3 regions of the Duganella sp. S19_KUP01_CR8 genome follow, and region 1 is predicted to be linked to each of the others. Evidence: predicted binding sites of a transcription regulator. Region 1 holds the regulator's gene; each other region holds the start of a gene.
The links. Region 1 encodes sigma-54, which starts transcription at its own class of promoters, with help from an activator protein. Its sites were predicted from a motif close to TGGCANGNAANCTGCTTT; they were not measured.

Region 1 (7,925 bases):
GACGCGTGCACCTGCTCGGCGATGCGCCGCAGCGGGATGGTGGCGTCCTCCTGCAGCAGATTCAGTATCTGGATGTCGAGTCGGTCCAGTTCCACGGCCATCGGCGTTTAGTCCAGGTGGCGCAGCGGGTGGGCGTAGTCCGGCCACACCGGCTGGAAGAAACGCTGCACCATGGCCTCGCCGACTTCTTCCAGCGACGCCGGCTTCCATTGCGGCGCGTTGTCCTTGTCGATGACCAGCGCGCGCACGCCTTCGATCACTTCGCCGTCTTCGAAGTTGTGGCGCACCAGCGTGCGTTCCATGCGCAGGCAATCGGCCACGTCCAATGCGGCGCCGCGCTGGACCAGCTCATGCGTCACGCACATCATCAGCGGCGAGCGGGTGGCCATCACTTGCAACGTCTTTTGCGCGAAGGCGCCGTCGTCCGTTTTCAGCGAGGCGGTGATCGCGGCCACCGAACCGGCGCCGAAGTGACGGTCGATAGCGGCGCGCTCGGACTCCAGCTTGCTGTCGCCCGCCGCGGCCTTGAACGGCGCCGCGAAGGCAGCAATGGCCTCGGCCAATCCCGCGCCCGGCGTCGACTCCAGCAGCACCGACAAGGCCGCCATTTCGCTGCCAGGCACAAAGTGATCGGCCAGGCCCGCATGCAGCGCATCTGCCGCTCCGATGGTGACGCCGGTGACGCCAAGATAGCAGCCCAGCTTGCCCGGCGCGCGCGCCAGGAAATAGCTGCCGCCCACGTCCGGAAACAGGCCGATGTTCACTTCCGGCATGGCCATCCTGGTCCGCTCGGTGACGATGCGCACGCGGCAGTCTGGACCGCCCTGCGCCACGCCCATGCCGCCGCCCATGACCACGCCGTCCATCAACGCGATGTACGGCTTGGGATAAAAATGGATCAGGTGATTGAGCGCGTATTCCTCGGTGAAGAAATCCTCCACCAGCGCGCTGCCGCCCTGCGGCGTGGCGCGGCCGGCGTCGTAGAAGAAGCGGATGTCGCCGCCGGCGCAGAAGGCCTTTTCGCTGCTGCTGCGAATGACGACGGCGGCCACGCCGCTATCGTCGCGCCACGCCATCAGCGCCTGCGTGATATCGCGCACCATCGCCAGCGATAAAGAGTTCAAGGCCTTGGGCCGGTCCAGCGTGATGAAGCCGGTTCCGTTGCTGACGCTGGTGTGGACGTATTCGCTCATGAGGTGCTTGGTGTGGTGGAAAAAACCCTATTCTACTGCGACTTGCCGGGCGCCAGATGCTCCAGCGGATTGGCCAGGTTGAGGTCGCCGCCCAGGCGCGGCTGGAAGTTGGCTTTGAGCGGCATCAGCTCCGCCCTGCCCTGGTGCCGGGCGTAGACGATGGCGAACGACATCTCGCTGACATTGGCCCGCTCCTGCGTGAAACCGGTGGCCTTTTCCATCGCCGACGGGTCTTGCGCGGCGGCCAGCGTGAAGCGCATCAGCTGGTCCAGTTTGGCGGAATGCAGGTCCAGGATGGACGCGCTCATCACCAGCGGCACGGCCGCGAACACGTGGTAGTGCAAGGCCTTGGCCGCGCGCTCCATTTCCGCCGGCAGCGAACCGTCCGCCGCCACCTGCGCCATCGCGTGCTCGAACACCTTGCGGCCCCAGGCCAGGTAGCGCTCGTCATGCGTGACGCCGCCCACCGCCGTCACCGCCAGGCCTTCCCAGTAGTAGTGGTTATTGCGCGTGCCCTTGTGGGCATCGGAGTGCGCCATGGTGGCGTCGGCCAGCGTCTTGAACCAGGCTTCGATGGTTTGCTGCTGGACGGGGGTGGCGGCCGGCTTGACGCGGGCGTAGCTCAGCGCCATGCCGCCCAAAGTCCACTTGCGCACGTACCAGGCCTGCTCGCTGGACAGCTTGCCCAGCAAGGCCCGCTGCCCGGCCCAGCTCTCCAGCCAGCCCAGCGCGCAGGCGGCGTTGCCCTGGCTGGCGTTCTGCGCCACCTCGGCCAGGAAGTCGTCGATCGGCTTGGTGTTGGCGATATTGCGCGCCCGCAGTACCGGATCGATGACGGAGTGGTGCGCATCCGAGTAGTAGCTGTTGGCGTCGATGTCGATCACGGCCGGCGGCGGCGCGGTGCAGGCCAGCACGGTGGGGGCGGCCAGCGCCAGCAGCCATGCCGTAAATAGTTTAGCTCGTTTCATGCCACTCCCGTCCAAGTTTGGAAAACGTTTACTCTAAACCATTTGGACGCAAAAAAGGGCGCCTCTGCACCCTTAGTTTGATGGTGCCGGGGCCGTTGTTATAGGGCGGCGGCAGCGGGTTCGTAGCTATCCGGGAGATGCTTGATCGCATCGTGGCCGTGCTCTTGGACCTTGGCTTTGTATTTCATGACCTGCCGATCCAGCTTGTCGATCAAGGTATCGATGGCGGCGTACAAGTCTTGGGACAGGCTTTCCACGTAGACGGTCTTGCCCGACATACGCAGGTTGATTTCAGCCTTCTGGCGTTTCTCTTTCTCTTTGAGGTTATCTACAGTCAGGATGACAGCAATATCAATCACTTGATCAAAGTGGCGGGTGACGCGTTCCAGCTTGTTCTGCACGTATTCACGGATGGCCGAGGTCACTTCGAGATGATGTCCACTGATGGTGAGATTCATACACACTCCTAAAGATAATGTCGCTTCTTACGGTTAGTGCGGAGCCCATTACTGCCGGGCGCGCAGGAACCAAGTAACTACAAAGATTTACGGAGACTGACTGGCGGGATCTTCAACGCTTCGCGATATTTGGCAACAGTGCGTCGCGCAATCACCATGCCTTGTTCTCCCAGCATGTCCGCAATCTTACTGTCGGATAAAGGATTTTTCGGGTCTTCTGCTCCTGTCAATTGCACGATGAGTGCACGTATCGCCGTCGAACTTGCTTCCCCCCCCGCTTCGGTGGCGACATGGCTACCAAAGAAATATTTCAACTCAAACATGCCATGCGGGGTCAGCATATATTTTTGAGTTGTTACACGAGAAATAGTGCTCTCGTGTAGTCCCAGTGTATCAGCAATTTCGCGAAGCACAAGGGGGCGCATGGCAACCGCACCATGGGAGAAAAAGTTCTTTTGTCGTTCTACTATCGCTTGTGCAACGCGCAAAATCGTGTCGAAACGCTGGCGCATATTTTTGATCAGCCACTTCGCTTCCTGCAGCTGCGCGCCCATCGCGCCCTCGCCTTTTCCCTGCTTGAGCAGGTTGGCGTACATGGCGTTCACGCGCAGGCGTGGCATGACGTCGTTGTTCAGGCTCACTTGCCAGCCGTTGCGCGCTTTTTTGACGATCACGTCCGGCACCACGTAGTCCGACACGTCCGACGCGAACGCCGAACCCGGATGCGGATTGCACTGGCGGATGACGGTTTGTGCTTCGCGCAAATCTTCGTCGTCGCACAGCAGCGCCTTCTTCAGTTTGTTGAAATCGCGCTGGGCAAACCAGGTCAAATGATTTTCAACAATCGCCAGCGCCATGCGCCGCGTCACCATCGGGATGGCCGGCAAACGCTTGATCTGCAGCGCCAGGCATTCGGACGCGTTGCGCGCGCCCACGCCCATCGGGTCGAAGCTTTGCAGCATCGACAAGGCGGTCTGCAACTCGTCGATCTCCAGCTCCAGCTCTTCCGGCAGGCGGGCCAGGATTTCTTCCAGCGATTCTTCGAGGTAGCCGTTCTCGTCCAGCGCGTCGATGATCAGCTCGACCAGCGCGCGGTCACGCATCTCCAGCACCGTCACCCGCATCTGCTCCATCAGGTGCTCGCGCAGCGTGCAGTGGCTGGCCTCCAGCTGCGGACGCGAGTCCTCGTCGTCGGGCGCCTTGCTGCGGCCGGCGTCGCTCCAGTCGACGTCGGCGTCGCTGCTGGTGCTTTCGGTGTCGGCGGCCGGGCCGTCGTAGTTGTCGGCGTCGGCGGCCGGCGCCTCTTGCGCGTTGGGCGGGCCTTCCGGCGGCGCGTCGCCGACCGGGGCTTGCTGGCTGATGGCGCCGTCCGACAGCAGCCGCAGCGAGCGGTCCAGCGGGTCGTCGAGGCGCTCCAGCAGCGGATTATCGGTCAGCAGCTGTTCCAGTTCCTGGTGCAGCTCCAGCGTCGACAGTTGCAGCAGCCGGATCGACTGCTGCAATTGCGGTGTCAGCGCGAGGTGCTGCGACGTGCGCAGTTGCAAAGACTGTTTCATGGGTTTTACATACGGAAGTGTTCACCCAGATACACGCGACGCACCGATTCGTTGGCGATGATGTCGTCTGGCCGGCCTGAAGCCAATACCGTGCCCTGGTTGATGATATATGCGCGGTCGCAGATGCCCAGCGTCTCGCGCACATTGTGATCGGTAATGAGGACGCCGATGCCGCGTTCCTTGAGGAAGCGCACGATGCGCTGGATCTCAATCACGGCGATCGGGTCGACCCCGGCGAATGGTTCGTCGAGCAGCACGAAGCGCGGATTGGTCGCCAGTGCGCGCGCGATCTCCACGCGGCGGCGCTCGCCGCCTGACAGCGACAGCGCCTGGTTCTCGCGCAGCTTTTCGATTTGCAAATCGGCCAGCAGGGTATTGAGCCGTTCATCAATGGCAGCCTTGGATAAAGGCTTGCCGTCCACTTTCTGAATTTCGAGGACGGCGCGGATATTTTCTTCCACCGTCAGCTTGCGGAACACCGACGCTTCCTGCGGCAGGTAGGACAAGCCGAGCGAGGCGCGGCGGTGGATCGGCAGCGAGGAGATATCGGTGCCGCTGATATCGATGCTGCCGGCGTCCGACGGCACCAGGCCGACGATCATGTAGAACGAGGTGGTCTTGCCGGCGCCGTTGGGGCCGAGCAGGCCCACCACTTCGCCGCACTCGACTTGCAGGGACACGTCGTGCACGACCTGGCGCTTGCCGTAGGTCTTTTGCAGGCCGCGTACGATCAGGGTGCTACCGCAGGATGATTCCATGCTTACTTCTCCGTGGCCGGCGGCGTCGATGCGGCGGCCGGCGCGGCCGGACGGATGGTCGGCTGGATCACCATGGTGCCGCGGCCGGCGCCCGGCTTGCTCACGCCCGAGACGTTGTTCTTGACATCGAAATGCTCGGTGCGGCTGTCGTAGGAAATGAACTCGCTGTTGACTTCGCTGGTCATCCGCGGGCCTTCCAGCTGGCGCACCTTGGCTTTCGAGAACAGCTTGACCAGGTCGGTCTTGTCGCTGTATTCGATGCGCTCGGCTTCGCCCTCGATCCACTGGTCGCCGGCGCCGTCGCGCTTCTGGCGGAAGGTCGACAGCGTACCTGGCGTGCTGGTCAGCACGACGAAGTTATAGCCTTCGGGATCGGTGGTCACCACCGCCTTCGGCGACTTCATCAGCAGGGTGCCGCGCGTCAGCACGACATTGCCGATCAGCGTCTTGATCTGCTTGACGTCGTCGATTTGCAAATCGTCGTAATCGATCTTGGTCGGCTTGTTCGCATCCGCTTTTTCCGCGTGGACCACACCGGCCGCCATCAACAGCATCGCCGCCGAGAGTATCAGTTTCTTCATCATCATTCCATTCATCATCATTGTTTCCTCAGTGGCCGGCGCGCGGCGGCATCACCAGCTGTCCGCGTCCGCCCAGCTGCACTTCGCGGGTGGCGTTATTGGCCTTCATGCCGATGCCGTTGGCGGTGGCGTTGCCCATTTCCAGCGCCACCGGGCTGGCGGTTTCCATCCGTTCTTCGTCCGGGTACACGGTCAGCGCCGGCGTGGTCATGCGCATCGCCTGCGTCTGCGGCCCGGCCGGGCGCACCACGTCCACATTACCACTGAGCTTGACGCGCGTATTGCCCTGATCGACATGGGCGGTGTCGGCATTGATATTCATCGGCGGCTGGTCGCCGGACAGGCTGTGCACAATCGGCTTGTCGATATCGGAGGCATCGTCGACCGGCCGGTGGGTCAGCTTTTCGCCGGAGATAATGTAGGCCGGCTGGCCGGTCTTGTTCATGCGCACCATGCTGAAGCGGTCGATGATGTAGTCCGGCTCGTTGCGATGCTGGTCCACCTGCGCATCCTGGCCGGCCTGGTTGACCACCTGCACCAGCCAGAAGCTGCCGACGGCGACAAACACGCCGACCACCATGATGACGGTCAGCTGCCAGCGATGGGCTGTTTTTTTACGCATGCTCGATCCTCGTCAAACCAGGAATTGCGCCATCACGCGCTCGTACGTGCCCTGCGCGTGCAACAGCAGCTCGCATACTTCGCGCACCGCGCCGCGGCCGCCGGCGGCCACCGTGGTGTGGTGGGCGCGCTCCAGCACTTCGGCGCGGCCGTTCGGCACGGCGACGGCGAAACCGACGCGCGTCAAGATCGGCAGGTCGACCACGTCGTCGCCGATGAAGCCGACCTGGTCGGCGGTGAGACCGGTCTTTTCCAGCAGCGCCTTGAACGGCGTCAGCTTGTCGTGGCCGCCCTGGTGCAGATGGACGATGCCGAGGTCGGCAGCGCGTTTGATCACCTGCGGCGAAGTGCGCGCGCTGATGATGGCGGTCTGCACGCCGGATTCCTGCAGCAGCTTGATGCCCAGGCCGTCGTGCACGTTGAAGGTCTTCAGTGCTTCGCCCTCGGCGCCGTAGTGCAGGCTGCCGTCGGTCAGTACGCCGTCGACGTCGAAGATCATCAGCTTGACGCGCGCGGCGCGTTCCACGTAAGTCAATGGGGTTGCAACCTCAGTCATCAGATCACCTTGGCGCGGGTCAGGTCGTGGATGTGCAGCGCGCCGACCAGCTTGCCGCCGGCGTCGGTCACCAGCATCTGGTTGATGCGGAACTGTTCCATCACGGCCACGGCGTCGACCGCCAGTTTTTCCGGCGAAATGCTGCGCGGGTTGGCGTGCATCACATCGCGGATCACGACCTTGGTGAAGTCCTGGACTTTCTCGATCATGCGGCGCAGGTCGCCGTCGGTGAACACGCCGATCGGCTTGTCGTCGGCGTCGACCACGGCGGTCATGCCCATGCCCTTTTGCGTGATTTCCAGCAGCGCGTCGGTCAGCTTGACGTCGGCGGTGACTTTCGGCACCGCGTCGCCGCTGCGCATGACGTCGCGCACGTGGGTCAGCAGGCGGCGGCCCAGCGCGCCGCCCGGATGGGAGCGGGCGAAATCTTCTTCCTTGAAGCCGCGCAAGTCCAGCAGCGCGACGGCGATGGCGTCGCCCAGCGCCAGCGTGACGGTGGTCGAGGTGGTCGGCGCCAGGTTCATCGGGCAGGCTTCCTTGGCCACGGCCACGTTCAGGTGCACGTCGGCGATCTCGGCCAGGCTGGAGCCGGGCTTGCCGGTCATGGCGATGACCTTGCTGCCCATGCGCTTGACCACCGGCAGGATGGTCATCAGCTCGGCGCTTTCGCCGGAATACGAGATTGCAATAAAGGCATCGTCGGCGGTGACCATGCCGAGGTCGCCGTGGGCGGCTTCGGCCGGGTGCACGAACAGCGCCGGGGTGCCGGTCGAGGCCAGGGTGGCGGCGATCTTGCGGCCGATGTGGCCGGACTTGCCGATGCCGGACACGACGACGCGGCCCTTGCAGTTCAGCAGCAATTCGATGGCCTGCACCACGCTGTCGTCGGCGTCCAGGCGGGCGTTCAGGGCGGCGATCGCCTCTGCTTCGTTCTGCAGGGTGTCGCGGGCCAGCCGCAACGCATGCGCGGCCATATTTGCGTCAAAAGCTTTCAGCATTGTTTTTTCATGGGTTACACTCATGCCCAAGTATAGCCGAATTGAGAAAGCAAAAAACTTGCCAGTCACAACATAACGCCCCCGCCGGCCCACAAACAACGAAATTATATTTACTGGCTATGTTGATATGACGTTTTCACCTTTGGAATTAACATTGTTGTTATTGGGGAGCGCGGTGCTGGGCGTCGTCGCTTTCCGCATGATGCACCTGCCGCCGATGCTGGGCTACCTGGCGG
Region 2 (7,925 bases), on a different contig from region 1:
TGGTGCTGTTCCACGGCCTCGAAGGCTCGTCCGACAGCCATTACGCGCGGGCGCTGATGGCCGACGTGGCCGCGCGCGGCTGGTCGGGCGCGGTGCCGCATTTCCGCGGCTGCTCCGGCGAGCCCAATCGCGCGCCGCGCTTCTACCACTCGGGCGACGCCACCGAGATCGACTGGATCGTGCGCCGCCTGCACGGCCGCAGCAGCGGCAAGTTCTACGCCGCCGGCGTCTCGCTGGGCGGCAACGCGCTGCTGCGCTGGCTGGGCGAGTCGCAGCACCAGGCCGATTTTGTCGACGCCGCCTGCGCGGTGTCGGCGCCGCTGGACCTGGCGCAGGGCGGCGTCTCGCTGTCGAGCGGCTTCAACATGATTTACACGCGCATGTTCCTGCAAACGCTCAAGCCCAAGTGCATCGCCAAGCTCCAGCAGTTCCCCGGCCTGTTCGACCTCGACGCGCTGCACGCCGCGCGCGACCTGTACGCCTTCGACAACGTGGTGACGGCGCCGCTGCACGGCTACCGCAACACCGACGATTACTGGGACCGCGCCAGCGCCAAGCATGTGCTGGACGACATCACCGTGCCGACCTTGGTGCTGAACGCGAAGAACGATCCCTTCCTGCCCGGCCGCCACCTGCCGCAACGCGCGGCGCCGAACGTGGTGCTGGACTATCCCGCCGAAGGCGGCCATGTGGGCTTTGCCGTCGGCGGCCTGCCGGGCAAGCTGCACTGGCTGCCGCAGCGCCTGATCCACTTCATGGAAGGCGTCAGCGCCACCTATTCCGCACTGGCAGAACAACATGGATGACATCGTCAAGCAAGCACTGGCCAAGTGGCCCAACGTGCCCCACTGCTACGGCTGGCTGGGACTGGATGCGCGCGGCAACTGGCGCATGCGCGACGAGCGCGCCCAGCACCTGAACCTGCCGGGCGACAAACTGCACCACGCGGCGCTGGTCGCCTTCATCGTGCGCAACTACGCGGCCGACGAGCGCGGCTGCTGGTATTTCCAGAACGGTCCGCAGCGTGTGTACGTACAGCTGGAGGCCACGCCCTACATCGTCCGCACCGATCCGGCGCAAGGCTGGACCTTGCACACGGGCGCGGCGCTGGGGCCGGTTGAGGAAGCGTTGCTGACGGAGACTGGCGCGCTGGTCTTGCACAGTGGCGCCGTGGTGGCGCAGCTGGACGACCGCGATTTCGCCCATGTGCTGCCACTGTTGAAAATGAACGGCGCCGCCGTGGCCGATGAAGACTTGCTGGCGTGGATGGAAGGCTCGGCGGCCGGCGCGCTGACGCTGGACGGCGTGGCCGTGCAGCGCGTGGCGGCGGCCGGACTACCGGAGCGCTACGGCTACGTCAGCGCACCGTCCGCACCGGCATAGGATTGTTATCCTGGCGCAGGCGGTCGAGCGGATTGCCCGGCGCCGCGCCTTCCGCGCCGCTGCGCATCTCCGCCTTGAACGCCGGGCGCGAATCGGCCTCGCGTAAATCCTTCTTGCCCTTTTCGCCCAGCTCCTCGCGGCGGCGCGCCTGCAACTCGCGCTCGCGCGCATCGATCACGGCCTGGTCGTAGAAGGAGGCGTCGGGCGACTTGCGCGCGTAGCTCAGCTGGTCCAGCGCCGACAGCACGCCGCCCTGCAACACATACGATTCCGCCAGCGCGATATGCTGCAAGGCCAGCTTGCCCTGCTTGGAATACGCCTGCGCCAGCAAATCGTAGGCATCCGGATCTTCGCGGTACAGCTGCACCTGGTCGCGCAGATAGACGGCCGCCTGCTCCAGCTTGCCGGCCGCGATCAGGGCCTCGCCATATTGATGCGCGATGCCGCGCGACAGCGGGAACTGCACATGCGCCGCTTCCGCCTCGGCCAATCCTTTTTCGATCATGGCCTTGTTGTCCGGCTGCGCCAGCTTGATCTCGATCGCGGTGCTGACGAAGATCGAATCCGGCGCCGGCCGCGCGGCCGCGCTGAAGGTGCCGGCGGCGGCCGGCTTGTCGAAGGTCGCGCGCGCCTTGTCGAGCCAGACCTGGGCTTGCGCGGTCTCGCCTTTTTTCAGCGACAGGAAAGCCATGCCGTACTGGCCGGCGGTGACCTGCTGGCGGTTTTCCTGCTGCATCTGGCCTTCAAAAAACGTCTTGGCCTCGGCCAGGCCGGCCGCGCTCGGGTCCTGCAACACCCGCGCGCGCGAACGCACCAGGTAGAAATCCAGGCTGTCCTGGCGCTGCTTGTAGGGCTGCTCGCGGATGCGCGCCTGGATGTCGGCGATGCGCTCGGTGGTCAGCGGGTGGCTTTGCAGATAGGCCGGCACCAGGTCGCTGTAGTTGCGGGTCGCGGTCTGCATGCGCTGGAAGAAGGCCACCATGCCCGAGGTGTCGAAGCCGGCCGCGCCCATGATCTGGAAACCGATGCGGTCGGCCTCGCGCTCGGCGTCGCGGCCGAAATTGAGTTGACGCTGGATCGCCAGGCCCTGCCCGGCCGAGAACACGCCGATGGCGGCGTCGCCGCCGGCCTTGGAGGCCAGCGCCGCCAGGATCATCGCCGCCAGCGGGATCAAGGCGTCCTGCTTCTGCTGGCCGATCGAGCGGGCGATATGGCGCTGCGCCACGTGGCCGATCTCGTGGCCCAGCACCGAGGCCAGCTCGGACTCGGACTGCGCCGCCAGCAGCAGCGCCGAGTGCACGGCGATGAAGCCGCCGGGCAGCGCGAAGGCGTTCAGCATCGGATCGCGCACAGCGAAGAAGTAGTAATCGAAATTGGCCTCGCCGCGCGCGCCGGGACGGGCGGCGACCAGCGAGTTGCCGAAGTTGTTCAGGTATTCGAGGATGGGGCCGTCGTCGAGGAAATCGCGGTCGCGGCGGATATCGCGCATGATTTCCTCGCCCAGCTTGCGCTCCATCAGCGGCGACAAGTCCTGGCGTTCGGTATCGCCTAGCGCCGGCAGGTTGGGGATTTTGGCGGGCGCCAGAACATCCTGTGCCATAGCCAGGGGCATGGCGATCAGCAGCGCGGCGGCAACTACACGCATGCGCAGAGAGCGGGGGGAGCGTTTTGTATTCACGATGATATGATACCCGCAACTTGGGCGCACAAGCACGGCGTCCGCCGACGAATTATTTTGTTACGTTTTGAAGCTCACCATGACCATCGAAAACTCCGCGCCCGCCGACCAACTGACCCACTTCGACGGCTCCGGCCAGGCGCACATGGTCGATGTCGGCGCCAAGACCGAGACGCACCGCATCGCGCTGGCCAGCGGCAGCATCCGCATGAAGCCGGAAACGCTGGCCATCATCACCGGCGGCACAGCCAAAAAGGGCGACGTGCTGGGCATCGCGCGCATCGCGGCGATCATGGCGTCCAAGCGCACCAGCGACCTGGTGCCGCTGTGCCACCCGCTGGCGCTGACCCGGGTGACGGTCGATTTCGAGACCGATGTGGCCAATTCCAGCGTGCATTGCAAGGCCCAGGTGGAAACCTACGGCAAGACCGGGGTGGAAATGGAGGCGCTGACGGCGGTGCAGGTCGGCCTGCTGACGGTGTACGACATGTGCAAGGCCGTGGATCGGGGCATGGTCATGACCGATATCCGCGTGATGGAAAAGCATGGCGGCAAGTCGGGCGATTGGAGCGCGACAAGTTAAGCAATGTTGCCAGTTGCCTCACTCTGCGCTGTCCTCAAAAACTCCAAAATGCAACGGTTTTCAGCGTTACGCCGTCGCTGGCGTGCTAGTCTGCGACCAATCAGCAACCTCTTGTATTGTCTGATTGTTACCTTAGTTGGGTGGGTATATAATAAATGTCACTGAAGTAATCTTTTGACGTAGGCCTCACCGTACCCGCCTCGCGCATACGAGAAAGAATTTGAATGAGCAGCAACCCTCCACCGAGCGAAGCCAAGACTCAGGAATACGAATTCGAGCAAATGAATCTGCAGGTGGGCGGCAGGATTCAGTTCATCACTCACCGCACGATCAAGCCGATCCAGCACTTCTCCACGCTGATCGGCTGGGCCAAGGATGAGTATATGATCGTCAAGGTTCCGTTCGAGAACAACGCACCGATCGCCCTCAACGACGGCGACAAGCTGACCATCCGCGTGTTCTCCGGGGTCAACGTGTGCTCGTTCTCCTGCGTGGTGCAACGGGTGTTCCCGCGTCCACTGTTTTATGTCCACCTGTCGTTCCCGCAGTCCATCCAGGGCACCAGCCTGCGCGCGGCGATGCGGGTCAAGGTCGATATTCCTGCCCAGGTGACTTCACCGGGCGGCACTAATTCCGTATTCCTGGTGAACCTGAGCGTCTCCGGCGCGTTGATCGAATCGGCCAAGAAGCTGTCGGACGACGAGGCCGAGGTCGGACTGTCGTTCTATCTGATCGCCCAGCCCGGCAACCGGCAGGTGCGTATCAATCCTAACGCCACCATCCGCAACATCAACGTGGTCAAGCCCGCCACCGGTGACAAGCCCGAGGTGTTCACCTATGGCGTGCAGTTCATCGACCTGGATCCGGTCCACTACACCATGCTGCAAAACCTGACCTACGAGGCGCTGATCGCCGACCGCCAGAAGATCGTCTGATCCATTCAATGCAGGAACGAAAAAAAACCGGCCGAAGCCGGTTTTTCTATATTCAAACCGAGAACATTAAGGGACTACGTTGTTCTTGGTCAGAGCTTGCTGGGCTGCGGTGTTGGTGACGGTGGTGGTCACGTTCCAGGTTACGTTAGCTGCACCGGCGGCGATGGTCGGGGTGTAGGTAGCGGTCAAGCCGTCGATGTTTTTGCCGACGCCGGTGGCGAAGGTTTCAACGATCACGCCGTCCGCGACGGTGACGCCGGAAACTTCCTTGGTTGGGGTGAAGGTCGGTACGCCTTTGGCGCCGGCGTTACAGCCGACCAGGTCCCCTCCACCTTCCTGGGCGCACAACGCCACCGCAGTCTTGATCGAGTCGATCGCGCCTTGCGCATTGGCCATCTTGGCTTTGATGGTGTAGTCGCTGTATGCTGGAATCGCAACCGCGGCCAGAATACCGATAATGGCAACGACGATCATCAGTTCGATCAGGGTGAAGCCGGCCTGGGCTTGTTTCTTCATCATTTTCATGGATTTCATTTTCGACTCCTGGGGTGTGTTGAACAACAAATTTGGTAGGACACTTAGCTATGAGCAATTGGTGTGCCAGCCCGATTTTCGGGTCCAAACACGCGAAATATGCCAAAAACTGTCGCTTTGTGTCGTACGGACTGCCGTTTTTTGTCAGTCCGCAGGCCGCAATTTGTCAGCCAGGGGCGCCGCTGACAAATATTGTCAGCTCATGCGGAAGGCCATCTGGGTTCCGCTGAGGTCGATCACGTCGCCGTGATTCAGTCGCTGGGCCTGCTTGCCCAGGGCGATGCCGTTCACCAGCGGCGGCTGCGCGCCTTCCTGGTGGGTGATGGTGTAGGCGTCGGGCTGGCGATGGATCACCACCACCTGCACGCCGGCGCGGCCGAGCGTGGTCTGCGGCTTGGTCAGCGCCATCTGCTTGCCTGCATTGTTGCCATTTAATACTTCGATTTGCGCCAGCACGGGCGCCGCCGCCATCATGGGCCGCACGCCGTCGGCGACGAACTCGACCTGGAACTTGGCCATTTTGATCACATCCTGGTGTTGCAGAAAGTGCTTGCCGATGCGGTGGCCGTTGACGAAGGTGCCGTTGGTGCTGTGCAGGTCTTCCAGGAAGGAGTCATCCAGGATGGTGACGATGACGGCGTGGTCGCCGCTGACGGCCGGATGCGTCAGCACGATGTCGTTGCGCGGATGACGGCCGATGGTCATCCGCTCTTTGCTCAGTTGTACTTGCTGTTCTATCTGTCCATCCCGCGAGATGAGGATCTTCGCCAATCTGTTCTCCATAGAAAAAGGGGAGCCTAGGCTCCCCTTCATTATTTCACACTAAAGCGAACTGTTATTACAGCATTGCTTTCAGCAGACGCGCCATTTCGGACGGGTTCTTGGTGACGGTGATGCCGCAAGCTTCCATGATTTCCAGTTTGGCTTGTGCGGTGTCAGCGCCGCCGGAGATCAGCGCGCCGGCGTGGCCCATGCGCTTGCCCGGAGGAGCGGTTACACCGGCGATGAAGCCGACGACCGGTTTTTTCATGTTGTCTTTGATCCAGTAAGCCGCGTTGGCTTCGTCTGGACCACCGATTTCGCCGATCATGATGACCGCGTCGGTATCTGGATCGTCGTTGAACATCTTCATGACGTCGATGTGCTTCAGGCCGTTGATCGGATCGCCGCCGATGCCGACTGCCGACGATTGGCCCAGGCCCAGTGCGGTCAGCTGACCGACTGCTTCATAGGTCAGGGTGCCCGAACGCGAAACCACGCCGATGCGGCCCTTGCGGTGGATGTGACCTGGCATGATGCCGATCTTGATTTCGTCCGGGGTGATCAGGCCTGGGCAGTTAGGGCCCAGCAGCAGGGTCTTGGAACCTGCTTTAGCCATGCGGTCTTTCAGAGCCATCATGTCGCGGACAGGAATGCCTTCGGTGATGCAAATGGCCAGGTCCAGTTCGGCTTCGACAGCTTCCCAGATCGCAGCGGCAGCGCCTGCTGGCGGTACGTAGATCACGGAAACGTTGGCGCCGGTTTCTTTTTTCGCTTCTGCAACGTTAGCGAAAATAGGAATGCCTTCGAAATCTTCGCCGGCTTTCTTTGGGTTCACGCCTGCGACGAAGGCATTTTTGCCGTTCGCGTAGTCACGGCAACCGCGGGTGTGGAATTGACCGGTTTTGCCGGTAATACCTTGGGTAACGACTTTGGTATCTTTATTGATCAGAATGGACATGTTGATTCCTTAATTAAGCTTGACCGGCAGCGGCGGCGACGACGCTCTTCGCTGCATCTTCCATGGTGTCGGCTGCGATGATAGGCAGACCGGAATCGGCCAGCATCTTCTTGCCCAGGTCTTCGTTGGTGCCCTTCATGCGGACGACCAGCGGCACGTTCAGCGACACGGCTTTGACTGCGGTGATCACGCCTTCGGCGATCACGTCGCAACGCATGATGCCGCCGAAGATGTTGACCAGGATGGCTTTCAGGCCTGGGTTTTTCAACATGATCTTGAAGGCTTCGGTTACTTTCTCAGCCGTGGCGCCGCCGCCTACGTCCAGGAAGTTGGCTGGCTCGCCGCCGAACAGCTTGATGGTGTCCATGGTGGCCATGGCCAGGCCGGCGCCGTTCACCAGGCAACCGATGTTGCCGTCCAGGGAGATGTAGGCCAGGTCGAATTTCGATGCTTCGACTTCAGCTGGATCTTCTTCGTCCAGATCGCGGTAAGCGACGATTTCCGGTTGACGGAACAGCGAGTTGGCGTCGAAGTTGAACTTGGCGTCCAGAGCGATGACCTTGCCCGAACCGGTCAGGATCAGCGGGTTGATTTCGGCCAGCGACGAGTCGGTTTCCCAGTAGGCTTTGTACAGGCCTTGCAGGTTGGTGACCGCGTCGGCGATCGAACCTTCCGGCACACCGATCTTGGCGGCGATGCCAGCGGCTTCAGCATCGGTCAGGCCGATCGATGGATCGATGGCGATCGAGTGCAGCAGTTCTGGGTGGGACTCGGCAACTTCTTCGATGTCCATGCCGCCTTCGGAGGAAGCCATCAGCACAACGCGCTGCGATACGCGGTCGGTGACCAGCGATACGTACAGTTCTTTCTTGATGTCCGCGCCTTCTTCGATCAGCAGGCGGCGTACTTTCTGGCCTTCTGGGCCGGTCTGGTGCGTGACCAGCTGCATGCCCAGGATCTGCTCGGAGAATTCTTTGACTTGTTCCAGCGATTTGGCGACTTTAACGCCGCCACCTTTACCACGGCCACCGGCGTGGATCTGTGCTTTTACAACCCAGACCGGGCCGCCCAAGGTTTCAGCAGCTTTGACTG
Region 3 (7,925 bases), on a different contig from region 1:
CCGCCATCGTGACTGCGGCGCAAGCGAAGTAAATTATTTTTGCTTCCGCACCGAACTAAGCACTTGAAAACATACAGCTTTTCCACATATTAGTACCATCTGAACTTTAGCAAATAAGGAAGAAAAATCATGGGTAGAATTATCGGTATCGATCTGGGAACCACGAATTCCTGCGTTTCCATCATGGAAAACGGTCAGCCAAAGGTAATCGAAAACGCCGAAGGCGCGCGCACGACGCCATCGATCATTGCTTACCAAGAAGATGGTGAAATCCTGGTCGGCGCGCCGGCGAAACGCCAGGCCGTGACCAATCCAAAGAACACGCTGTTCGCCGTCAAACGTCTGATCGGCCGCAAGTTCGACGAAAAAGAAGTGCAGAAGGACATCGGCCTGATGCCTTACTCGATCATGAAAGCCGACAACGGCGACGCATGGATCGGCGTGCGCGACAAGAAACTGGCTCCGCCGCAAATCTCGGCTGAAGTGCTGCGCAAGATGAAGAAAACGGCAGAAGACTACCTCGGTGAAGAAGTCACCGAAGCCGTCATCACCGTGCCTGCGTACTTCAACGACTCGCAGCGCCAGGCAACCAAGGATGCCGGCCGTATCGCGGGCCTGGACGTCAAGCGCATCATCAACGAACCAACCGCGGCCGCACTGGCTTTCGGCCTGGACAAGACCGAAAAGGGCGACCGCAAGATCGCCGTGTATGACTTGGGCGGCGGTACCTTCGACGTGTCGATCATCGAGATCGCCGACGTCGATGGCGAAAAACAATTCGAAGTGCTGTCGACCAACGGCGACACCTTCCTGGGCGGCGAAGACTTCGACCAGCGCATCATCGATTACATCATCGAAGAGTTCAAGAAGATCAACGGCCTGGACCTGAAAAAAGATCCGATCGCCCTGCAACGCATCAAGGCTTCGGCCGAGCGCGCAAAGATCGAACTGTCGTCGTCGCAGCAGACCGAAATCAACGAGCCGTACATCGCCATGGCGAACGGCGCGCCGGTCCACCTGACCCTGAAGATGACCCGCGCCAAGCTGGAATCGCTGGTCGAGGAACTGATCAACGCGACCATGGAACCATGCCGCATCGCGATCAAAGACGCCGGCGTCAAGGTTAGCGACATCGACGACATCATCCTGGTCGGCGGTATGACCCGCATGCCTAAGGTGCAGGAAAAAGTTAAAGAGTTCTTCGGCAAAGACCCACGCAAGGATGTGAACCCGGATGAAGCCGTCGCCGTTGGCGCCGCGATCCAGGGCTCGGTGCTGTCGGGCGAGCGCAAGGACTTGCTGCTGCTGGACGTGACGCCTCTGTCGCTGGGTATCGAAACCCTGGGCGGCGTGATGACCAAGATGATCCACAAGAACACCACGATTCCTACCAAGTTCTCGCAAGTGTTCTCGACCGCCGACGACAACCAGCCTGCGGTGACCATCAAGGTCTACCAGGGTGAGCGTGAAATCGCGGCCGGCAACAAGGGCCTGGGCGAATTCAATCTGGAAGGCATCCCGCCAGCATCGCGCGGCACGCCACAGATCGAAGTGACCTTCGACATCGACGCCAACGGCATTCTGCACGTCGGCGCGAAAGACAAGGCCACCGGCAAAGAAAACAAGATCACGATCAAGGCCAACTCCGGCCTGACCGAAGCTGAGATCCAGAAGATGGTGAAGGATGCTGAAGTCAACGCCGAAGAAGACAAGAAAGTGAAAGAGCTGGCCGAATCGCGCAACCAGGCCGACGCGCTGGTGCACTCGACCCGCAAATCGCTGACCGAATACGGCGACAAGCTGGAAGCCGGCGAGAAGGAAAAAATCGAAGCTGCGATCACCGACCTGGAAGGTTCGATCAAGGCCGGCGACAAGGCCGAGATCGACGCCAAAGTGGCATCGCTGTCGACCGCCTCGCAGAAGCTGGGCGAGAAGATGTACGCTGACATGCAGGCGCAGCAAGCTGCCGCCGGCGGCGGTGCTGAAGGCGGCGCCCAGCCAGGCGCCGAGCAGGCCAAGCCGCAGGACGACGTGGTTGACGCCGACTTCAAAGAAGTCAAAGACAGCAAGTAATCGCCGGCGTCATTCCCGCGCAGGCGGGAATCCATACTGAGCATCCGCAGTCGCTCAGCATGGGTTCCCGCTTCCGCGGGAACGACAAGCCGAGCCGAGTCGTCGCCCCCGCGGCACCGGCTCGGCTTTTTAGCATAAACAGTACATCAGTATTCAATACAGCAAGGTGCCGACAATATGGCAAAGCGAGATTTCTACGAGACACTTGGTGTCGCCAAAAACGCGTCGGAAGACGAGATCAAGAAGTCGTATCGCAAACTGGCGATGAAATACCATCCGGACCGCAATCCGGATAGCAAAGAGTCGGAAGAAAAATTCAAGGAAGTCAAAGAAGCCTACGAGATGCTGACCAATCCGGAGAAGCGTGAAGCGTATGACCGTTACGGTCACGCCGGCGTCGATCCGAACATGGGTGGCGGCGGTGGCTTCGGCGGCGGCGCCGGCGGTTTCGGCGATGCCTTCGGCGACATCTTCGGCGACATCTTCGGCGGTGGCGGCCGTGGCCGCAGCCAGGGCCCGCAAGTATATCGCGGCGCTGATTTGCGCTATAACCTCGAAATTACGCTGGAGCAGGCCGCACACGGTTTCGACACCACAATTCGTGTACCATCCTGGGACAAGTGCGACACCTGCCACGGTTCGGGCGCCAAGCCTGGCACCTCGCCGGTCACGTGCTCGACCTGCGCCGGCCACGGCCAGGTGCGCATGCAGCAGGGCTTCTTCAGCATCCAGCAGACCTGCCCGAAATGCCACGGCACCGGCAAGATCATCCCCGAGCCATGCGCTGCCTGCGCGGGCCAGGGCCGCATCAAGCGCAACAAGACGCTGGAAGTGAAGATCCCGGTCGGCATCGACAACGGCATGCGTATCCGCTCGTCCGGCAACGGCGAACCGGGCACCAACGGCGGACCGTCGGGCGATTTGTATGTGGAAATCCACATCAAGCCGCACTCGGTGTTCCAGCGCGAAGGCGACGACCTGCATTGCGAAATGCCGATCTCGTTCGCCAAGGCGGCTTTGGGCGGCGACATCGAGGTTCCGACATTGTCTGGTAAAGTGTCGTTCACGATCCCTGAAGGCACCCAGTCGGGCAAGACCTTCCGCCTCAAGGGCAAGGGCATCAAGGGCGTGCGTTCCGGCTTCGCGGGCGACTTGTTCTGCCACGTGGCGGTCGAGACCCCGGTCAAGCTGACCGAGAAGCAGAAGGACATGCTGCGCGACTTCGAGAAGTTGACCACCGAAGGCGGCTCCAAGCACAGCCCGCAAAGCAAGACCTGGCGCGACAAGGTGAAGGACTTTTTTGAGTAAAGGTTTCGAGTAACTGCGATGTCATGCAGTCTTGGTAATATCGGACCGCCGCGCCACCCTTTTCGGGTTGGACCGGCGGTCTTCTTATGTACGAGAGGAGCATCATGAGTGATCTGGACAACAGCAATTCCCCGTTGCGCGACCTGCTGGACAACAACCGCCGCTGGGCCGAATCGGAAGTCGAGCGCGACCCCGACTTCTTCAACCGCCTGGCGCAGCAAGCTTCGCCGGAATACCTGTGGATAGGCTGCTCGGACAGCCGCGTGCCGGCGAATGAGCTGCTGGGCCTGGCGCCGGGCGACGTCTTCGTCCACCGCAACATCGCCAACGTGGTGGTGCACTCGGACTTGAACGCGCTGTCGGTGCTGCAGTTCGCGATCGATGTGTTGAAGGTCAAGCACGTGATCATCGTCGGCCACTACGGCTGCAAGGGCGTGCACGCGGCAATGACCGGCACCCGCGTCGGCCTGGCCGACAACTGGCTGCGCCACGTGCAGGACGTGCACCAGAAGCATGAGCGCTACCTCGGCGACGTGCTGACCAGCAAGCTGCGCGCGGAACGCATGTGCGAGCTGAACGTGGTCGAGCAGGTGTCCAACGTCTGCCAGACCACCATCGTGCAGGACGCATGGGACCGCGGCCAGAACGTCACGGTGCACGGCTGGGTCTACGGCCTGAAGGACGGCAAACTGCACGACCTGGAGATGACCGTCACCGCCGCCCACGAACTGGCGCCGCGCGTGGCCAAGCGTCTGAGCGAGTACGACGCCGAAGTCGGCTGATTCCCAGCGCGGCCCGTTGCTAAACGCTAGCGGCGGGCCGCTTCCGCTGGCACGACACCTGCCGTGTGCCGTAGAATGGATTGATTCTTGCTTGCTTAAGCGTCATGAACCAACTCCAATCTCCAGCATGACCATGAAACATTTACGCATTGTGGTCGTCAACACCATCATCCATGCCGGCGACGAGGATGACGCATCCCTGCTCGCGCAGGCCGAACGGGCGCGTGCGCTGCGCATCGGCCTGCTCGAAGCGGGCTACGACATCATCGCCTCGCTGCCGCCGGACATGTACCTGCCCGAGCGCATTGCCCAGCTGCAACCCGACATGATCATCGTCGACGCCGAATCCGATGCGCGCGATGTGCTGGAACATATCGTCATCGCCACCCGCGACGAGCGGCGCCCCATCGTCATGTTCACCGAGAGCGACGACACCGAGAGCATGGAAGCCGCCATGGCGGCCGGCGTATCGGCCTACATCGTGGCCGGCCTGCAGAGCGACCGCATCAAGCCGGTGCTGCAAGTGGCGCTGGCGCGCTTCAAGCGCGAGCAGAAGCTGCTGGACGAGCTGTCCGATACCAAGAGCAAACTGGCCGAACGCAAGATCATCGAACGCGCCAAGGGCCTGTTAATGGAACGCCAACGTTTCACCGAAGAGCAGGCGTTTCAAAAGCTGCGCAGCATGGCGATGAGCAAAAACCTCAAGCTGTCCGAAGTCGCCCAGCGTATCCTGGACGTAGAAGACCTGCTCGGCTAAATCCCGTCCAAAATGATGCACTGCGCAATAGCAGTGCGTTTTCTGCGCCATGGCATGGCGCTGCCATCCGCCCGATTCCCCCTTTCTCCCTCTAAAACTTGCTGGCACAGACATTGCATAGCCTGTAGGCAAGCGCAACGATGCGCTTGCTGTACCTCGCCAACGGCGGTGAGGTCCACCAGACAACGACGTCTACACTCATGAATCCGTTCATGTTGGGTAGACTTTTTTTTTGCCGTTTTGTCTTGCTGACTACATGAGGGATTTGCGATGGAATACAAAGAACCACAAGCAGGTAACAACCTGCCATCCGAAACTGTGAACACCAAGCGTCGGCAAATCATTCATGGCGCAGGCCTGGTAGCGGGGGGAAGCATGTTGGGATTGGCAACAGGTGGGGTGTGGGCGGCGGGTTCGGACAAGCCGGAGAAGGAAGAAATCAAGATCGGCTTCATTCCGCTGACCGACTGCGCGTCGGTGGTGATGGCCTCGGTGCTGGGCTTCGATAAAAAATACGGCGTCAAATTCGTGCTGAGCAAAGAGGCTTCCTGGGCCGGCGTGCGCGACAAGCTGGCCAACGGCGATCTGGACGCAGCCCATGTGCTGTATGGCCTGCTTTACGGCGTGCAGATGGGCATCGGCGGCCAGAAGAAAGACATGGCGGTGCTGATGGGCCTCAACAACAACGGCCAGGCCATCACGCTGTCGAAGAAGCTGGCCGACAAGGGCGCCGTCGACGGCGCGTCGCTGGCCAAGCTGATGCAGACCGACAAGCGCGAATACACCTTCGCCCAGACCTTCCCGACCGGCACCCACGCGATGTGGCTCTACTACTGGCTGGCCGCCAACGGCATCAACCCGATGAAGGACGCCAAGGTCATCACCGTGCCGCCGCCGCAGATGGTGGCCAATATGCGGGTCGGGAATATGGACGGCTTCTGCGTGGGCGAACCGTGGGGCCACCGCGCCATCATGGACGGCGTCGGCATCACCGCCACCACCACCCAGGACATCTGGAAGGACCACCCGGAAAAGGTACTCGGGTCGACGCTGGAATTCGCCAAGAAGAACCCGAACACCTGCCGCGCGATGATGGCCGCCATCCTCGACGCCGGCAAATGGATCGACGCCTCGCTGGCCAACAAGAACAAGATGGCCGAGGTCATCGCCGACAAATCCTACGTCAACACCAGCAAGGACGCGATCGACCAGCGCATCATGGGCCGCTACCAGAATGGCCTGGGCAAGACCTGGGACGACCAGAACTACATGAAGTTCTACAACGACGGCGCGGTCAACTTCCCGTATCTGTCGGACGGCATGTGGTTCATGACGCAGCACCGCCGCTGGGGTCTGTTGAAGGACGATCCGGATTACCTGGCCGTGGCCACCTCGGTCAACCAGATCGATTTGTACAAGGACGCGGCAACGATGACCAAGACGCCGGTGCCGAAAAGCCCGCTGCGCACCTCGAAGATGATGGATGGTTCCGTATGGGACGGCAAGAACCCGAAAGCGTTCGCCGCCTCGTTCAAGATCAAAGCCTGATAGGGGAATGCCATGAACGCCATGCTCAAACCCGATAGCGCCGAACCGGTAGCAGCTGCGCCAATCCGCCGTCCACGTCGTCCGTTGGCCGCCAATTCATCGGCGCGCGCGCGGCAGCAGGTATCGGCCAACGTGATGAAGATCGTCGCGCCGTTGCTGGGCGCCGCGCTGCTGGTGCTGGTCTGGCAGATCATCACCATCAAGAACGCCAGCTTCCCGACGCCGCTGGCGACCTTGCAGGAAGCGGTCAAGCTGTTCTCCGATCCGTTCTACAGCAAAAGCCCGAACGACCAGGGCATAGGCTGGAATATCCTGGCGTCCTTGCAGCGGGTGGCGGTGGGCTTCGGCCTGGCGGCGCTGGTGGGGATTCCGTTGGGCTTCCTGATCGGCCGCGTGCAGTTCATCGGCAGCATGTTCGGTCCGATTATCAGCCTGCTCAAGCCGGTGTCGCCGCTGGCCTGGCTGCCTATCGGCCTGCTGGTGTTCAAGTCCGCCAACCCTGCCGCCATCTGGTCGATCTTCATCTGCTCGATCTGGCCGATGATCATCAACACCGCCGTCGGCGTGCAGCGCGTGCCGCAGGATTACATGAACGTGGCCAAGGTGTTGAACCTGTCGGAGTGGAAGGTGCTGACCAAGATCCTGCTGCCGTCCGCGCTGCCCTACATCCTGACCGGCGTGCGGCTGTCGATCGGCACCGCGTGGCTGGTGATCGTCGCGGCGGAAATGCTGACCGGCGGCGTGGGCATCGGCTTCTGGGTGTGGGATGAGTGGAACAACCTGAATGTCCCGCACATCATCATCGCCATCGTCGCCATCGGCGTGGTCGGCTTGATGCTGGAGCAGGCACTGATGGCGCTGGCCCGCGCCTTCACCTACGAACAAGTATCCAACTAAAGGAACACGATCATGGACGAGCCAAAATTCATCGACATCGAAGGCGTGGAGATGGTGTTCCATACCCGGAAGGGCGTGTTCCACGCGCTGCGCGAAATCGACCTGACGGTGCGCAAGGGCGAATTCATCACGCTGATCGGCCATTCGGGTTGTGGTAAATCGACCTTGCTGAACCTGATCGCCGGCCTGCTCAAGCCCACGGACGGCGTGCTGTTGTGCGCCAACCGCGAGATCGCCGGGCCGTCGCCGGAGCGCTCGGTGGTGTTCCAGAACCATTCGTTGCTGCCTTGGTTGACCTGCTACGAAAACATCTACCTCGGCGTGGAGCGCGTGTTCGGCAAGACCGAAACGCGCAACCAGCTGCGCGAGCGCACCATGCAGGGGTTGGCGCTGGTCGGCCTGACGGCGGCGGAGTCCAAGCGTCCGCATGAAATATCGGGCGGCATGAAACAGCGTGTCGGCATCGCCCGCGCGCTGGCGATGGAGCCGAAAGTGCTGCTGATGGACGAACCCTTCGGCGCGCTCGATGCGCTGACCCGCGCGCACTTGCAGGACGAGCT

Region 2: a site for sigma-54 is predicted at 5,165-5,182, ahead of V6M89_RS15410 (pilin). Genes of this name have one in related genera too.
Region 3: a site for sigma-54 is predicted at 4,211-4,228, ahead of V6M89_RS15650 (ANTAR domain-containing response regulator). Genes of this name have one in related genera too.

Annotation. Positions count from the first base shown of each region.
Region 1 covers NZ_JAQQPR010000009.1:155,847-163,771, reverse strand. Annotated here, with positions in the region: gene V6M89_RS11655 (Lrp/AsnC family transcriptional regulator) at 1-95, opposite strand, end outside; gene V6M89_RS11650 (enoyl-CoA hydratase/isomerase family protein) at 108-1,193, opposite strand; gene V6M89_RS11645 (alginate lyase family protein) at 1,226-2,161, opposite strand; gene hpf (ribosome hibernation-promoting factor, HPF/YfiA family) at 2,260-2,619, opposite strand; gene V6M89_RS11635 (RNA polymerase factor sigma-54) at 2,697-4,175, opposite strand; gene lptB (LPS export ABC transporter ATP-binding protein) at 4,181-4,933, opposite strand; gene lptA (lipopolysaccharide transport periplasmic protein LptA) at 4,936-5,535, opposite strand; gene lptC (LPS export ABC transporter periplasmic protein LptC) at 5,543-6,136, opposite strand; gene V6M89_RS11615 (KdsC family phosphatase) at 6,149-6,691, opposite strand; gene V6M89_RS11610 (KpsF/GutQ family sugar-phosphate isomerase) at 6,691-7,689, opposite strand; gene V6M89_RS11605 (cation:proton antiporter domain-containing protein) at 7,817-7,925, shown strand, end outside.
Region 2 covers NZ_JAQQPR010000014.1:35,521-43,445, forward strand. Annotated here, with positions in the region: gene V6M89_RS15385 (YheT family hydrolase) at 1-806, shown strand, start outside; gene V6M89_RS15390 (DUF2946 family protein) at 799-1,383, shown strand; gene V6M89_RS15395 (M48 family metallopeptidase) at 1,358-3,028, opposite strand; gene moaC (cyclic pyranopterin monophosphate synthase MoaC) at 3,141-3,644, shown strand; gene V6M89_RS15405 (flagellar brake protein) at 3,869-4,579, shown strand; gene V6M89_RS15410 (pilin) at 4,646-5,113, opposite strand; gene V6M89_RS15415 (FHA domain-containing protein) at 5,309-5,884, opposite strand; gene sucD (succinate--CoA ligase subunit alpha) at 5,952-6,833, opposite strand; gene sucC (ADP-forming succinate--CoA ligase subunit beta) at 6,847-7,925, opposite strand, start outside.
Region 3 covers NZ_JAQQPR010000014.1:90,896-98,820, reverse strand. Annotated here, with positions in the region: gene grpE (nucleotide exchange factor GrpE) at 1-32, shown strand, start outside; gene dnaK (molecular chaperone DnaK) at 130-2,073, shown strand; gene dnaJ (molecular chaperone DnaJ) at 2,251-3,381, shown strand; gene can (carbonate dehydratase) at 3,486-4,163, shown strand; gene V6M89_RS15650 (ANTAR domain-containing response regulator) at 4,297-4,920, shown strand; gene V6M89_RS15645 (CmpA/NrtA family ABC transporter substrate-binding protein) at 5,191-6,468, shown strand; gene ntrB (nitrate ABC transporter permease) at 6,481-7,365, shown strand; gene V6M89_RS15635 (ABC transporter ATP-binding protein) at 7,378-7,925, shown strand, end outside.